2 regions of the Pseudomonas oryzihabitans genome follow, and region 2 is predicted to be linked to the other one. Evidence: predicted binding sites of a transcription regulator. Region 2 holds the regulator's gene; the other holds the start of a gene.
The links. The regulator LexA, encoded in region 2, represses DNA repair genes until DNA is damaged. The targets are predictions, from matches to a motif close to CTGTNTNNNNANACAG.

Region 1: a site for LexA is predicted at 2,658-2,673, ahead of imuA (translesion DNA synthesis-associated protein ImuA). Genes of this name have one in related genera too.

The regions. Positions count from the first base shown of each region.
Region 1 covers NZ_CP013987.1:1,729,367-1,737,384, forward strand. Annotated here, with positions in the region: gene APT59_RS07810 (MarR family winged helix-turn-helix transcriptional regulator) at 109-573, opposite strand; gene APT59_RS22125 (helix-turn-helix domain-containing protein) at 628-792, opposite strand; gene APT59_RS07815 (DUF4124 domain-containing protein) at 1,043-1,528, opposite strand; gene lpxO (lipid A hydroxylase LpxO) at 1,696-2,595, shown strand; gene imuA (translesion DNA synthesis-associated protein ImuA) at 2,718-3,332, shown strand; gene APT59_RS07830 (Y-family DNA polymerase) at 3,340-4,749, shown strand; gene APT59_RS07835 (error-prone DNA polymerase) at 4,746-7,820, shown strand; gene APT59_RS07840 (HU family DNA-binding protein) at 7,916-8,018, opposite strand, start outside.
Region 2 covers NZ_CP013987.1:3,628,215-3,636,232, forward strand. Annotated here, with positions in the region: gene mfd (transcription-repair coupling factor) at 1-2,592, shown strand, start outside; gene APT59_RS16560 (S-methyl-5'-thioinosine phosphorylase) at 2,637-3,377, opposite strand; gene nagZ (beta-N-acetylhexosaminidase) at 3,389-4,381, opposite strand; gene APT59_RS16570 (TetR/AcrR family transcriptional regulator) at 4,462-5,172, opposite strand; gene lexA (transcriptional repressor LexA) at 5,409-6,020, shown strand; gene sulA (SOS-induced cell division inhibitor SulA) at 6,204-6,704, shown strand; gene APT59_RS16585 (hypothetical protein) at 6,771-7,007, opposite strand; gene APT59_RS16590 (DUF6586 family protein) at 7,138-7,656, opposite strand; gene topA (type I DNA topoisomerase) at 7,715-8,018, opposite strand, start outside.

The DNA of each region.
Region 1 (8,018 bases), 1.9 Mb from region 2:
GCCCTCTCCCTGAGGGAGAGGGTGTATTCGAGCGTAGGTTGGCTTTCGTAGGTTGCGGTTGTGCGCAGCGAAGCCCAGCACGGAACACCGCTATCAACCGTCAGCCCTTCAGCCCAACTCCCCATTGAGCTTGCGCAGCAGGCGCAACAGCTCGGCCCGTTCGGCGTCGTCCAACTGGGCGGTGGCGGCGCGGTCGCTGGCGGCGGCGCGGTCCTTGAGTTCACCGACCAAGGCGCGACCCTGGTCGGTAAGGTGCAGGGCGTAGGCGCGGCGGTCCTGAGTATCGCGCACCCGGGCGGCCAGGCCCTGGCGTTCCAGCTTGTTCAGCAGCAGGACCAGTTGCGGCGGCTCGATGGCCAGGCGCCGGGCCAGGTCGGCCTGCATCAGGCCCGGCTCCTGTTCGAGGATCACCAGGGCGGTGAACTGGGCAGGGCGCAGGTCGTAGCTCGCCAGGCTGTCCACCAGGTGCTGGAACATCTTCATCTGGGCGCGGCGCAGGGCATAGCCTACGGCGGTGTCCAGCCAGGGGGTGGCGGCAGGGTCCAGGGTCATGGTGTCGTCGAGGGAACTCATCGGCGGGAAGGGCTTCCGTCGGAGATGGCGAGAGGAGGGTATCGAGGGGTCATTCTAGTCCAGATCCCGTCTCGCGCGTCGATGGCGATAGGCGAACTGGGCGCGGCTCAGGCCAAGCAGCCGCGCGGCAGCGGCCACATTGCCGCGGCTGCGCACCAGGGCTTCGTCCAGCAGCTCGGCTTCGAGCTGACCCAGATGCAACGAGCGTTCGTCATCCACGCCGAGGCGCTCTAGCCAAAGTGACGCTCTGGCAACGCTTCCACGAGATCGGTCGGTAGCGGCTCACCGTGAAGCAGGGGGAGGTCGTTAAATTCGTTAGGGGCGCTAACGCTCACCCGTGCTCCATGGGTTCTGCAGTTCGCGTACATCACCGGGGAAAATGTAGTCGCCGACAACAATCAATTCGAACAGGCCAGAACCGCACCGAAGGGCGCAAGTTCGTCGTCAACTTCCTGCACAAGCGCTAGCGCTAGCGATCGATCGGGATGCCCCGGTTCGGCGGCGGCGGAGGCGCCGGCGGCTGGGGCTGCTGGGCCTGAGGATGGGGCACCATATGCCAGCTTTCGTCACGCGGACGGCGGTCGATGTAGACCGGTACCGGCTGATAGAGGATGCCTGATCCGCGTACCTGGGTTTCCTGCCGAAAGCTGGAGGAAGAGGACGAGCCACCAACCACGGTGATGTCATCGACCGGGCGCTGATGGCTGCTGGCCGGTGCCGGTACAACGGTGACTTCGCGCGGCGCGACGGCCGGCGGAGGCGTGGCGGGTTTGGGCGGAGGGGTGAAGCCGTTGCTGTCGGGCAGATTCTGCAGCGGAATGGTGGTGATCTGACTATTGGTCGGGCAAGCGCCCTGGGTATAGGTCGTCCGCCCCTGGGCGTCCACGCATTTGTAGACATCCTGAGCGGCCACGACGCCACTGGCGAACAGCAGGCCATAGAGCAGCGAACGCATGATGAGGCCCTCCGGGCACTCGAAGTGTCACCTGCAGGATACAAGATGACCGCGACGGCTCCCAGTATCGAGAATAAGCCTGCGGCTAATCGTCAGACCTTAAAGGCTAGGCCTGGTCTGCTGTGAACGTATAACATCCTGAAACATTCTTTCCAGGACAGCGACGCGTGAAGTGGTTCGTTATCGGCGGTTTTTTTCTCTGCGTTTTGTATGTGCACTTCCGCGGTCGGGTGCGCCATCGCTTCCTCCGTCAGCTCAGTGATCATTCGACGGTGCTGGCACCGCTTAACACCTTCATGTTCCTGACGTCGCGGGTACCCAACCAGCCCTATCACCCGGTGGAGCGCTTTCCCGAACTCCAGGTGCTGCAGGACAACTGGCAGCTTATCCGCGACGAGGCCCTGGACCTGCTGCGCGCCGGCCAGATCAAGAAAGCCGCCGAGCACAACGATGCCGGCTTCAACTCCTTCTTCAAGAGCGGCTGGAAGCGCTTCTATCTGAAGTGGTACGGCGACAGCCATCCTTCCGCCATGCAGCTGTGCCCGCAGACCACCGAACTGCTGCGGGGCATCGGCACGGTCAAGGCCGCCATGTTCGCCGAGCTGCCGCCCGGTTCGCGGCTGGTGCGCCATCGGGATCCCTACGGTGGCTCCCTGCGCTATCACCTGGGCTTGAACACGCCCAACGATCCGCGCTGCTTCATCGAGGTGGACGGCCAGCGCTATCACTGGCGCGATGGCCAGGCGGTGGTGTTCGACGAAACCTTCATCCACTACGCCGAGAACACCACCGAGCAGGATCGCATCATCCTGTTCTGCGACATCGAGCGGCCCCTGCGCTATCGCTGGGCCGGCGCCTTCAACCGTTGGGTCAGCGGCACCCTGCTGGCCTCCGCGGCCTCGCCCAATGACGCCAGCGACAGAACCGGCGGCCTCAACCGCGCCTTCCGGCATCTCTATCGCATCCGCCAGCGCGGCAAGGCGCTGAAAAAGCGCAACCGCTTCCGCTACTACCTCGAACAGTGGCTGCTGTTGGCGGCGCTGATCGGCGTGGTCATCTGGATCTGACGGTCGCCTTCGTCAGCCAAGACAGCGGTTCGACTTGACCCCGACGCGAATCGCCTCTAATACTGTATAAATATACATATAGAGGCGATAGCCATGGACAACACCCCTGCAGGTCTGGCGGCATGAGCGGCGGCGCCAGCCTGGCCCGGCTGTTCGAGGAGCGGCGGCTCTGGAAGGGGCAGACCAGTCCCGAGGCCCGGCGTAGCCGGCAGCCCACCGGCGTCGTGGCCCTCGATGCCCATCTGCCCGGGGCAGGGTGGCCCGAAGCGGCCCTTACCGAATTGCTGCTCGCCGGGCCTGGCCACGGTGAGTTGCGCCTGCTCTGGCCGACCCTGGCCCGTCTGAGCCAGGCCGCCGAACGCATCGCCCTGATCGGCCCGCCACTGTTGCCCTATCCCTTGGCCTGGCAGGCGGCCGGCGTGGTGCTGGAATCCTTGGTGGTGATCCGCGCCCAGGGCGCCGAGGTGCTCTGGGCCGCCGAACAGTGCCTGCGTTCGGGATGCTTCGGCGCGGTGCTCTGCTGGCCCGAGCGGGCCGATGATCGCCAGTTGCGCCGGTTGCAGGTCGCCGCCGAGAGCGGTCGTACCCTGGCCTTTGCCCTGCGCCCGGCCGCCGCCCTGAACAATCCCTCGCCAGCGGCCTTGCGCCTGGAACTCAAGGCGCCTCTCGAACGGGTCCACATCCGCAAATGCCGGGGTGGTCAGCCCGGTTCTCTCAGCCTGGCCGGCGGCGCTTGAGCAGGCCATGCGCTGGGCCTGCATCCTCTTTCCGCAGCTGGCACTGGATGCCGTGCTGCGCCGCCATCCGCAGCCGGAGCAGCCGCTGGTGCTGCTGGCCGGACCGCCACACCGACGCCTGCTGCAAGCCGTCAATCCGGCTGCGCGAGCCCTGGGGCTGCGTCCCGGCCTGACCCTGGCCGCTGCCCAGGCACTGACCCGCGACTTCGAGCAGCAGGAGCACGATCCGGCGCTCATCGAGACGGCCGAAGCGTTGCTGGCGGCCTGGGGTTATGGCTTCAGCTCCCAGGTCAGCCGCCACTATCCCCGGGCGCTGTTGCTGGAGGTGCAGTCCAGCCTACCGCTGCTGGGACCCTGGCCGCGTCTTGAGCGGCGCCTACGGCAGGAACTCGAGGCCCTGGGCTTTCGTCATCGACTGGCCCTGGCGCCCAACCCGGTGGCGGCGCGGATGCTGACCAATGTCGCCGATGGTCTGGTCGCGTCCCCCGAAGATCTGCCGCACCTGCTCGACCGCCTGCCCGTGGAGCGGGCCGGTTTCGCCCCCCAGCAGGCCCAGGCACTGGTACGCATGGGCATCCGCCGCCTGGAGCAGCTCAAGGCTTTGCCCAGGGCTGCCCTGGCCCGGCGTTTCGCGCCCGAGCTCCTGCAGCAGCTGGATCTGCTGTGCGGCAGTCGCAGCCTGGCGCTGGAGTTCTATCGGCCGCCCGATCGCTTCGTGGCGCGGGTGGAACTCAACTTCGAGGTGGAGTCCCACCAGGCGCTGCTGTTCCCGCTGCGCCGCCTCACCGCCGACCTGGCCGCCTGGCTGGCCAGTCGCGACCGCGGCGTGCAGCGTTTCCTCCTGTGGCTGGAGCATCGCCAGGGCCCGGCCAGCATGCTCGCCATCGGCCTGCTGGCGCCCGAGCGGGATGCCGCCCTGCTGTTCGAATTCGCCCGTGGCCGTCTCGAACAACTGCAGGTGGTGGCGCCGGTCCTGGCGCTGCGTCTGGAAAGCGAGGAGTTGCCGCTTTTCGTACCCGAGCGCCACGGGCTGTTCGACGAGCGACCGGACCAGGCCGTGGGGTGGGAGGTACTGCGCGAGCGCCTGCGCGCGCGGCTGGGCGAGGAGGCGGTGCTCGGCCTTGGCATTCAGGCGGATCACCGCCCCGAGCGGGCCCTGGTCTGGCGTCACGAACGGCGCCCGGAAACCGCCTTGCCTGGCCTGCGTCCGGGCTGGCTGCTGCACGAACCGCGCCCTCTCGACGGTCAGCCAAGACGGGTCCTGGCCGGTCCCGAACGCATCGAAAGTGGCTGGTGGGACGACGGCGACCAGCGCCGTGACTACTACCGCATCGAGGTGGCCGACGGACGCCAGGCCTGGGCCTTCCGCCGCTATGGCGAAGAGGCGCCCTGGTGGATCCAGGGCTGGTTCGCATGAGCGGCTATGCCGAGTTGCACTGCCTGTCGAATTTCAGTTTCCAGCGCGGTGCCTCCAGTGCTTTCGAATTGTTCGAGCGGGCCAAGGCGCTGGGCTACGGGGCGCTGGCCATCACCGACGAATGCACCCTGAGCGGCATCGTCCGTGCCTGGCAGGCGGCGCGCCAGGTCGGGCTGCCCCTCGTCGTCGGCAGCGAGATGACCCTGGACGACGGCCTGCGCCTGGTCCTGCTGGTGGAGGATCTCCAGGGCTATGCAAGTCTCTGCGCCCTGATCACCCGGGCGCGCCGCCGTGCCCCCAAGGGGCGCTACCAGCTAGGTCGCGCGGATCTGCAGCAATCCTTGCCCGGCCTGCTGGCCATCTGGTTGCCGGGCAGCGAGCCCCTGGTCGAGGAGGGCGCCTGGCTCAAGCAGGTCTTCGCCAAGCGGCTGTGGATAGGCGTCGAGTTGCTGCGCCAGGCCGACGATGCCGCCCGGCTCGCCCAGCTGCAGGCGCTGGGTACGCAGCTGGATCTGCCTGGGGTGGCCTGCGGTGACGTGCACATGCACACCCGGGGGCGACGCGCTCTGCAGGATGTGCTCACCGCCATCCGCCATCATCTGCCGGTGGCCCAGGCCGGTTACCGGTTGCACCCCAATGGCGAGCGCCATCTGCGGCCGCTGGCGGTGTTGGAGGGGCTCTATCCTGAAGCCCTGCGCGGCGAAACCTTGAAGATCGCCACCCGCTGCCGCTTCGACCTGAATGAGTTGCGCTACCACTATCCCCACGAGGTGGTACCCGCTGGCGAAACGGCCCATTCCTGGCTCGCCGAACTGACCCGTCGCGGCCTGGCCTGGCGCTGGCCGGAAGGATCGCCAGACAGGGTCACCCAGCAGGTAGCGGTGGAGCTGGCGCTGATCGCCGAGAAGGGCTACGAGAACTACTTTCTTACCGTGCACGACATCGTCGACTACGCCCGCCGCCAGCACATCCTTTGCCAGGGCCGTGGTTCGGCGGCCAACTCGGTGGTCTGCTACGTGCTGGGGATCACCGAGCTGAATCCGCTCACCGGCCATCTGCTGTTCGAGCGCTTCATCTCCCGCGAGCGCGACGAGCCGCCCGACATCGACGTCGACTTCGAGCACGAGCGACGCGAAGAGGTCATCCAGTACGTCTTTCGCCGCTATGGTCGCGAGCGAGCCGCGCTCACCGCAGTGGTCAGTACCTATCACGCCGCCGGCGCCCTGCGCGATGTCGGCAAGGCCCTGGGCCTGCCGGGTGACCAGCTCGATGCCCTGTCCGGCTGCGCCGGGCGCTGGACCGACGAGATCCCGGGCCCGCAGCGCCTGCGCGAAGCGGGTTTCGACCCGGACAGCCCGCTGCTGCAGCGAGTGCTCATTCTCGCTGGTCAACTGATCGGGTTTCCCCGGCATCTCTCCCAGCATCCCGGCGGCTTCGTCATCTCCGAGGCTCCCCTGGCGACGCTGGTGCCGGTCGAGAATGCCGCCATGCCCGAGCGCACCCTGATCCAGTGGGACAAGGACGACCTCGATGCCGTGGGCCTGCTCAAGGTCGACATCCTCGCCCTGGGCATGCTCAGCGCCCTGCGCCGCTGCTTTGACCTGGTCGCCGACTGGCGCGACCAGCGCTGGACCCTGGCCAGCCTGCCCCAGGAGGATGGGCCTACCTACGCCATGATCTCCCGTGCCGATACGGTGGGGGTGTTCCAGATCGAATCCCGTGCCCAGATGGCCATGCTGCCGCGCCTCAGGCCTCAGACCCTCTACGACCTGGTGATCGAGGTGGCCATTGTGCGGCCCGGCCCCATCCAGGGCGACATGGTGCATCCCTACCTGCGCCGCCGGAATGGGGAGGAAGAGGCGGACTATCCCCATGACGAGCTACGCCCGGCTCTGGAACGTACCCTGGGGGTGCCGCTGTTCCAGGAGCAGGTGATGCAGATCGCCATGGTCGCCGCCGAATATACCCCAGGCGAGGCCGATCAGCTGCGGCGTTCCATGGCCGCCTGGAAGCGCCATGGTGGCCTCGAACCCCACCGCGAGCGGCTGCACAGGCGCATGGTCGAGCGCGGCTATAGCCCGGCATTCGCCGCGCGCCTCTTCGAGCAGATCAAGGGCTTTGGCAGCTACGGTTTTCCCGAATCCCATGCCGCCAGCTTCGCCCTGCTGACCTATGCCAGCTCCTGGCTCAAGTGCCACGAGCCGGCCGCCTTCGCCTGTGCCCTGGTCAACAGCTGGCCCATGGGGTTCTACAGCCCCGACCAGGTCCTTCAGGACGCCCGGCGCCACGGCATCGAGGTGCGTGCCGTGACCGTGCAGGCCAGCGACTGGGACTGCCGGCTGGAGGCGGGCGCGGGCCATCAGCCGGCGATCCGTCTGGGCTTGCGACTGGTGCAGGGGCTGGCGGAAGCGGTCGGCCGGCGTCTGGTGGCCGCGCGAGGCACGCAGCCTTTCCGCGATGTCGAGGATCTCTGCCGGCGGGCAGAGCTGGATGCCCGGGCGCGCGGGCAACTGGCCGAGGCTGGCGCCCTGGCGGAGCTCGCCGGCGATCGCCATCAGGCGCGCTGGGCCATGGCCGGGGTGGAGCGCCAGCTGCCGCTGTTCGAGGCAACCGGCAGCGCCGCCGAGGAGCGCCCGGTCTTGCCCGCGCCCAGTGTCGCCGAAGACGTCCACGCCGACTATCGCATGCTGGGTACCACCCTGGGTCCGCATCCGCTGTCCCTGCTCAGGGGCGAACTCCAGGCGCGGCGTTGCCGGGATTTTCGCCAACTGGCCGAGATCGAGCCAGGTGCCCTGGTGCGGGTAGCAGGCCTGGTGCGCGGACGGCAGCGACCCGGCACGGCCAGCGGGGTTATCTTCGTGACCCTGGAAGACGAGCACGGCATGCTCAATGTGGTGGTCTGGCGCGCGGTGGGCGAGCAGCAGCGACGACCGCTGTTGCAGGCTCGGCTGCTACAGGTCGAGGGGCATCTGGAGCGCGACGCGGGGGTACAGCACCTGATCGCTGGTCGCTTGACCGACCTGAGTCCACTGCTCGACGAACTCATGGTGTCGAGTCGGGACTTTCACTAGGGCGAGGAGAGGATAGAGCAGGAGAGGGTGAAGCGGAGGACTGTCTTCCGAAGCGCTCTTGAGCGCCCGGAAGACAAGAATCGACCAACGCAGTCTTAGCTGACGGCGTCTTTCAGGCCTTTGCCGGGCTTGAAGCCGGGCAGCTTGGCAGCGGCGATCTTGATGGTGGCACCGGTCTGCGGGTTGCGGCCTTCGCGA
Region 2 (8,018 bases):
GGCATCGAGCAGGCCGCCGAACAGTTCTGGACCGATGTGCGCACCCGTTACGAGGACCGCCGGGTCGATCCGGAGCGACCGCTGCTGCCGCCGGCCGATGTCTTCCTGCCGGTGGAAGACTGCTTCGCCCGTCTGAAGAGCTGGCCGCGGGTGGTCATAGGCGCAGATGACCTGGAGTCCGGCGTGGGCCGCGAGCGCTTCACGGCGCGGGCGCTGCCGGATCTAGCCATCGATGCCAAGGCCAGCCAGCCCCTGGCGGCGCTGGAGCACTTCATCACCGACTTCCCCGGTCGCGTGTTGTTCACCGCGGAAAGCGCCGGCCGCCGCGAGGTGTTGCTGGACCTCCTGGCCCGGCTGAACCTGCGCCCCGGTCAGGTCGAAGGCTGGGCAGCCTTTCAGGCCAGCGCCGAACGTATCGCCATCGCCCTGGCACCGCTGGACGAAGGCCTGGTACTGGATGAGGCCGGCGTCGCCCTGATCCCGGAAAACCCGCTGTTCGGCCAGCGCATCATGCAGCGCCGCCGCCGCGAGAAGGGTCGTGACGCCGGCGAGAACGTCATCAAGAACCTCACCGAGCTGCGCGAAGGCGCGCCGGTGGTGCATATCGACCACGGCGTGGGCCGCTACATGGGTTTGATCACCCTGGAGCTGGACGATCAGCCCCAGGAATTCCTGCTGCTCGAATATGCCGACGACGCCAAGCTGTATGTGCCGGTGGCCAACCTGCACCTGATCGCCCGCTACTCGGGCACCGACGACGCCCTGGCGCCCTTGCACAAGCTGGGCTCCGAAACCTGGCAGAAGGCCAAGCGCAAGGCCGCCGAACAGGTACGGGACGTGGCCGCCGAGCTGCTCGACATCTATGCCCGCCGCGCCGCGCGCAAGGGCTATGCCTTCAAGGACCCGGCAGCCGACTACGCCACCTTCTCCGCCGGCTTCCCCTTCGAGGAGACCCCGGACCAGCAGGCTGCCATCGAGGCGGTGCACAAGGACATGCTGGCGGGCACGCCCATGGATCGCCTGGTCTGCGGCGACGTGGGCTTCGGCAAGACCGAAGTGGCCATGCGGGCGGCCTTCATCGCCGTGCATGGCGGGCGCCAGGTGGCGGTGCTGGTCCCCACCACCCTGCTCGCCCAACAGCACTACAACAGCTTCCGCGACCGCTTCGCCGACTGGCCGGTGCGGGTCGAGGTGATGAGCCGCTTCAAGTCGACCCAGGAGGTCGCCGCCGCCGCGCGCGAGCTGGCCGACGGCAAGATCGACATCATCATCGGCACCCACAAGCTCCTGCAGGGCGATGTGAAGTTCAAGGACCTGGGCCTGGCCATCATCGACGAAGAACACCGTTTCGGAGTGCGACAGAAGGAGCAGCTCAAGTCGCTACGCAGCGAAGTGGACATCCTCACCCTCACCGCCACGCCCATTCCGCGCACCCTGAACATGGCCGTGGCGGGCATGCGCGACCTGTCCATCATCGCCACCCCGCCCGCGCGGCGTCTCTCGGTGCGCACCTTCGTCATGGAGGAGCAGAACGCGGTGATCAAGGAAGCCCTGCTGCGCGAACTCCTGCGTGGCGGCCAGGTGTACTTCCTGCACAACGAGGTCAAGACCATCGAGAAGCGCGCCCGCGAACTGGCCGAACTGGTGCCCGAGGCCCGCGTGGGCATCGGCCACGGGCAGATGCGCGAACGCGATCTCGAACAGGTGATGAGCGACTTCTACCACAAGAGATTCAACGTGCTGGTGGCCTCGACCATCATCGAGACCGGCATCGACGTGCCCAACGCCAACACCATCATCATCGAACGCGCCGACAAGTTCGGCCTGGCCCAGCTGCACCAGCTGCGTGGCCGGGTCGGCCGCAGCCACCACCAGGCCTACGCCTACCTGCTCACGCCGCCACGCAAGGGCATGACCCCGGACGCCGAGAAGCGCCTGGAGGCCATCGCTGGCGCCCAGGACCTGGGGGCCGGCTTCATCCTGGCGACCCACGACCTGGAGATCCGCGGCGCCGGCGAACTGCTCGGCGAAGGCCAGAGCGGCCAGATCCAGGCAGTGGGTTTCACCCTCTACATGGAAATGCTGGAGCGTGCGGTCAAGGCCATTCGCAAGGGCGAGCAACCCAATCTCGAGAAGCCCTTGGGGGGCGGTCCGGACATCAACATGCGCGTCCCCGCCCTGATCCCGGAGGACTACCTGCCCGACGTCCATGCGCGGCTGATCCTCTACAAGCGCATCGCCTCGGCGCCGGACGAAGACGCCCTCAAGGAATTGCAGGTGGAGATGATCGACCGCTTCGGGCTCCTGCCGGAACCGACCAAGAACCTGGTGCGCCTGACACTGCTCAAGCTACGTGCGGAAGGCCTGGGCATCGTCAAGGTGGATGCGGGGCCCCAGGGCGGACGCCTGGAGTTCGCTGCCGACACCCAGGTGGATCCGCTGGTGCTGGTGAAGATGATCCAGGCGCAGCCGAAGAAGTACCGGCTGGAGGGCGCGACCCTGTTCAAGTTCCAGGTACCGATGGAACGCGCCGAAGAACGCTTCAACGTGCTCGAAGCGCTCTTCGATCGCCTGACGCCGGCCGCCAGCTGACCAACAGGCCGCCTCCGGGACCTCCCGGAAGCGGCCTGGAGCTATCAGCCCGCCAGCACCTCGGCCAGCACCTGGCGAACCTCGTCGATACCGCTGGCCAAGACGGCTTCGATCTCGGCCATGGTGATCTCTCGCTGCACCTTGCCGGCCGCCGGGTTCACCACCAGCGCCAAGCAGGCATAGGGCAAGCCCAGTTCGCGGGCCAGGGCCGCTTCCGGCATGCCGGTCATGCCGACGATGTCGCAGCCGTCGCGTTCCAGCCGGACGATCTCTCCTGCCGTTTCCAGGCGTGGCCCCTGGGTCGCGGCATAGACGCCGTGGTCGCTATGCGGCAGTTGCAGCTTGCGCAGTGCACCCAGCAGACGCTGACGCAAGGGCTCGTCGTAGGGAAAGCTGAAGTCGATGTGGGTGACATGGTCGAGGTCCGTGCCTTCGAAGAAGGTATGGCCACGCCCCCAGGTGTAGTCCACCAGCTGATGGGGCACGCACAGATGGCCGCTGCCCATGGCGGCGTGAATGCCGCCCACGGCATTCACCGCAAGGATGGCCTCGGCACCGGCCTCCTTGAGCGCCCAGAGGTTGGCGCGGTAGTTGACCTGATGCGGCGGGATACGATGGGGATGGCCATGGCGGGCCAGGAACAGCACCGGTCGCCCGGCAAAGCGGCCGCGCTGCACGGGTGCCGAGGGCTCGCCCCAGGGGGTGTCGAACGTCTGGGCCTCGTCCAGCTCCAGGCCGGCGAGCGCGGTGAGGCCGGTGCCTCCGATGATGGCGTAGGTGGTCATGGATACGTCCTCTAGATGAGTTCAGCCTGGCGCAACCGCCGCAGCACGTGGCTCCACTGCGGCTGCTGCCGATAATCGAGATCCACGTGGCGACGGGCTCTCATGCTGGCCAGGCGTGGCGAGGGCGAGACGCCCAGCTGCTGCACGCGGCTCAGGGCCAGTTCGGCCGCGGCGCGATCGTTGCAGACCAGCCCCATGTCGCAACCGGCTTCCAGGGCTGCCGCGACGCGCTGTCCGGCATCGCCAGCGACGTGGGCGCCGGCCATCGACAGGTCGTCGCTGAAGATGACGCCCTGGTAGCCCAGCTCACCGCGCAGGATGTCCTGCAGCCAGCGCCGGGAAAAACCGGCCGGCTGGGCATCGACCGCAGGATAGATGACGTGGGCGGGCATGACGCCGCCCAACCTCGGCAGCAGGGCCCGGAACGGCCGCAGGTCGGTGCGCTGCAGGGTGTCCAGATCACGCTCGTCGGTGGGGATGGCGACGTGGGAATCGGCTTCCGCCCAGCCGTGTCCGGGAAAATGCTTGCCGGTGGCGGCCATGCCGGCCTCACCCATGCCGGCGATGAAGGCGCCGCCCAGTTCGATCACCTGTTCCGCGTTACCAAAGGACCGCGCGCCTATGACCTGGCTGCGTTGGTAGTCGACATCCAGCACCGGAGCGAAGCTGAAGTCCAGGCCCACTGCCAGGACCTCGGTCGCCATCAGCCAGCCACAGAGCCGACTCAGTTCGACGCTGTCCGCTCGGCCGCTCAACTGCCCCATGGCCGGCAAGCGCACCACGTCGCGGCGCAGGCGCTGCACACGGCCACCTTCCTGGTCCACGGCCAACAGCAGCTCGGGCCGCACCGCGCGAATGGCGCGGCACAGCTCCCGTACCTGGCCGGGCGTTTCGATGTTGCGGGCGAACAGAATCAGTCCGCCCACCTCCGGTTGGCGCAGCAACTGGCGATCCTCGGCGGTAAGCCAGGTGCCAGCGATATCGACCATCAGGGAGCCTTGCATGGGTACCTCGTCCGAATGCTCCGGCGCATGGCGCCGTGAAAGGGACGCAAGCTTACCCCAGGCGCCCTTGGCGCCGCAGCCTAGTAGGTCTCGGCCGTCTCCGCCGCGACTGGACGTCGCGGCCGATACTGCGCCTGGGCCAGTTCGGGCTCCTGCATCGCCGTGGGTGCGCGCATGCCGGTGGCCAGGAAGGGCACCATCAGCCGCAGCACCTGGTCGGTGTGGGTATCGACGCCGAAGTCGTTTTCACCAATTGCCCGCAGCGCCTTGATGCCGGACATGCTGAACACCGCCGCGCCCAGCATGAAGTGGGCACGCCAGAACAGCTCCAGCGGCGGAATCTCGGGCACGGCTCTATTCACCAGCAGCAGGAAGCGGCGGAAGGCCCGGCCATAGGTCTGCTCGAGGTATTTGCGCAAATGGCCCTGGCTCTGACTGAACGCCAGGCCCAGCAGGCGCATGAACACCGAGAGGTCGTTGCCGTGCCGCGGTTTGATGGCCAGGGAATGATCCACCAGCAGATTGAGCAACGCCTCCAGGCTCACCTCCTCCCCGTTCTTTGGCTGCCACTGATCCAGATCCCGCTCCAGGTTGAAGCAGAAGGGATCGAGAAAGCGCGAGAACACCGCCTGGATCAGGGCCTTCTTGGAGCCGAAGTGATAGTTGACGGCTGCCAGGTTGACCCCGGCTCGCGTGGTGATGAGTCGCAACGAGGTTTCGGCGAAGCCGCGCTCGGCGAACAACTGTTCGGCGGCATCCAGAATGCGTTCAACGGTATCCGACTGCGCCATGACCTTCCTCGATAGATGAATTTCCGTTTGAAACATATGTTTCAAACGCTACCGAAGTCAATCGCGGGCTGGTCTGCGAACAGCCATGCGAAGCCTTGGAAGGCACGTCATTCCGTCATTTGAACGCTATTTGCCGTGAATCCGGCCTGTCGTCTGAAGCCAGGTGCAGCGGCCTTGCCTAGCACCTGGAGTTACTGTATATAATCACAGCATCATTAGACGACGCGACGTGCATCATGCTGAAACTGACACCGCGACAAGCCGAGATTCTGGCCTTCATCAAGCGTTGCCTCGAAGCCAATGGCTTTCCGCCTACCCGCGCGGAGATCGCGCAGGAGCTTGGTTTCAAATCGCCGAATGCGGCTGAGGAGCATCTCAAGGCCCTGGCCCGTAAGGGCGCCATCGAGATGACGCCGGGCGCCTCCCGGGGCATCCGCATTCCGGGTCTGGATACGACGCGCAAAGCCGATGAAAGCCTGCCGGTCATCGGTCGGGTGGCTGCCGGCGCGCCCATTCTGGCCGAGCAGAACGTCGAAGAAAACTGTGCCATCAATCCGGCCTTCTTCCAGCCGCGTGCCGACTACCTGCTGAAGGTCAAGGGCATGAGCATGAGAGACGTCGGCATCCTCGATGGCGACCTCCTCGCGGTCCATGTGACCCGTGAGGTGCACAACGGTCAGATCGTCGTGGCTCGGGTGGGCGATGAAGTCACCGTGAAGAGATTCAAGCGCTCGGGCAACCAGGTCACCCTGCTGGCGGAAAATCCCGAGTTCGCCCCTATCGAAGTCGATCTTTCCAGCCAGGAATTCGCCATCGAAGGGTTAAGCGTTGGCGTCATCCGCCGCTAACTTCTAGGGCTGGCCTGCGGGCCAGCCTCTTGTCACCGCCTTTTGCCTTACGCCGAAGTCTTGATCGGGGGTATCTGTTCGCGCTCCGGAAAGCGCTCAAGACCAGGCTGAGCACAGTGACGTCATGTATCCGTGGTACATGACCTCAAGTGGATTTGATCGAGTCGCCTCCAGGAGGTCGCCATGCAATTTCCCCTGATGTTCGATGCACCGCGCTCGTCCGTTCAAGAGCTGGACCTGGCACCTGAGTTCCTGCTGCAGGAACTCACCGCCTTTCTGCCCAAGTCCGGCAAGCCGGCACGGGAGCTGCCAGCCGCTCCGCTGCCGGATACCTTCAGTGAGATGTCCCTGCATGGCAGCCAGGAACAGTGCCTGCAACTGCTGGCCCCCATCCTGCGCCAACTGAGCGACAAGGACGATGCCCGCTGGCTGACCCTGGTCACCCCGCCATCGCTGCTCAGCAATGCCTGGTTGCGCAGCACTCATCTGAATCCGGAACGGGTGCTTCTGCTGCAGACGCCGAGTGCTGCCAAGACGCTGCAACTGGCCTGCGAAGTGCTCCGCAAGGGGCAGAGCCACACGGTGATCAGCTGGCTGCACGACCTGAGCGATGCGGGCAAGCAGCAATTGGCGCGCGCCGCGGCACAAGGCCACAGCCAGAGTCTGAACGTCAGATTCGCGTAGGGAACAGGCGGCGGGACGGGATGTAGCGGCGGCATTCCAGGGCGGAATGCCGGATCGAGAAAAGAATCAGTGCAGGACGCGCGGTTGATCATCGCGCTGGAGGCTATCGCCTTCGGCCAGTCGACCGGCCATCTGCACACCCAGGTTGAACATGGCCTTGGCCACCTCTATCTGCTGTCCATGCAGGAAATCCTTGGCATCGCTGGAAAACTCCAGGGTAACGAGGGCTTCCTCGTCGTCCGCACGGCGCAACACGATGCGACCATCGGAGAGTTCAACGATTTCCAGGTAGGCAGTAGTCATTCAGTATCTCCACAGCTAAGCGGATAGTGTAACAGCGTGGGGTCTGAGAGGCTGACTTGCCTGAGCCTTTTTCGACGGTCTGCAAGGCCAGCATCCTGGCAGCCTTGGATGAGTTGCTGGTGGAACGGGCCTACCACTCGGTCATGGCACCGCGGAATCTGAGCGCCGTCTGCTTGAGGCTTTCGCGCCAGGCTTCCACTTCTTCAAGACCCAGTTCCGGCTCAGCCGGTTCCAGACTGACCGCCTCGATCAGGGCCAGCGTCGGGTCCTGCTTGGTCCGTCGTGGCGCCTGGGGCGGTTGCAGCAATCGCTGGTATTCGGCGATCAGCCGTGCCAGCCAGGTCTCCGAATTGCCAGCCAACTCGACCAGCTCGCCCATCTCCGGACTAGGCGCCTCGTTCAGGGCTTCGGGTGATAGCAGAACGGCGAGCGACGTGGCCTCCATGGTCGGGTGGCGATAGAAGCCCGCCACCTCCTGACAGAGGCCCAGCAGGGCGCCATGCAGGTGGAACAGACAGGCCTCGCGTTCGGCCATGATGCGGCCCTGGCTTTGCGCTGAAGGCGCCGCCTGAGCCGAGCGCCAGCTTTCCAGGGCCAGACCGGCAAAATAGAGCTTCTGGTTGGTGCGGGTGTAACGCTCGTTGGCCATGCCCTTCTCCTGGAGCCGACTCACGCCGGCCGCCTGTCTCCTGCCAGAACCCAGGGCTCTAGCGCTTTTCTTCCACCTGCCACTTCTTGCCGTCGTAGAAGGCCTTCCAGCCGGTGGGCTTGCCCTCGACCTCGGTCTGCACGTACTGCTCCTTGGTCTTGCGGCTGAAGCGAATCACCGCCGGGCGACCTTCGGAATCCTTCACCGGAGCACTCAGCAGATAATGGTACTTGGGATCGATCTCGTCGCGATGGGGCAGCAGTTCGCTGACCAACGGCGCACGGGTTTCGCGATTCTTCGGAAAGCCGCTGGCAGCCAGGAACAGGCCCGAAGCGCCGTCACGCAACACATAGGTGTCGTCG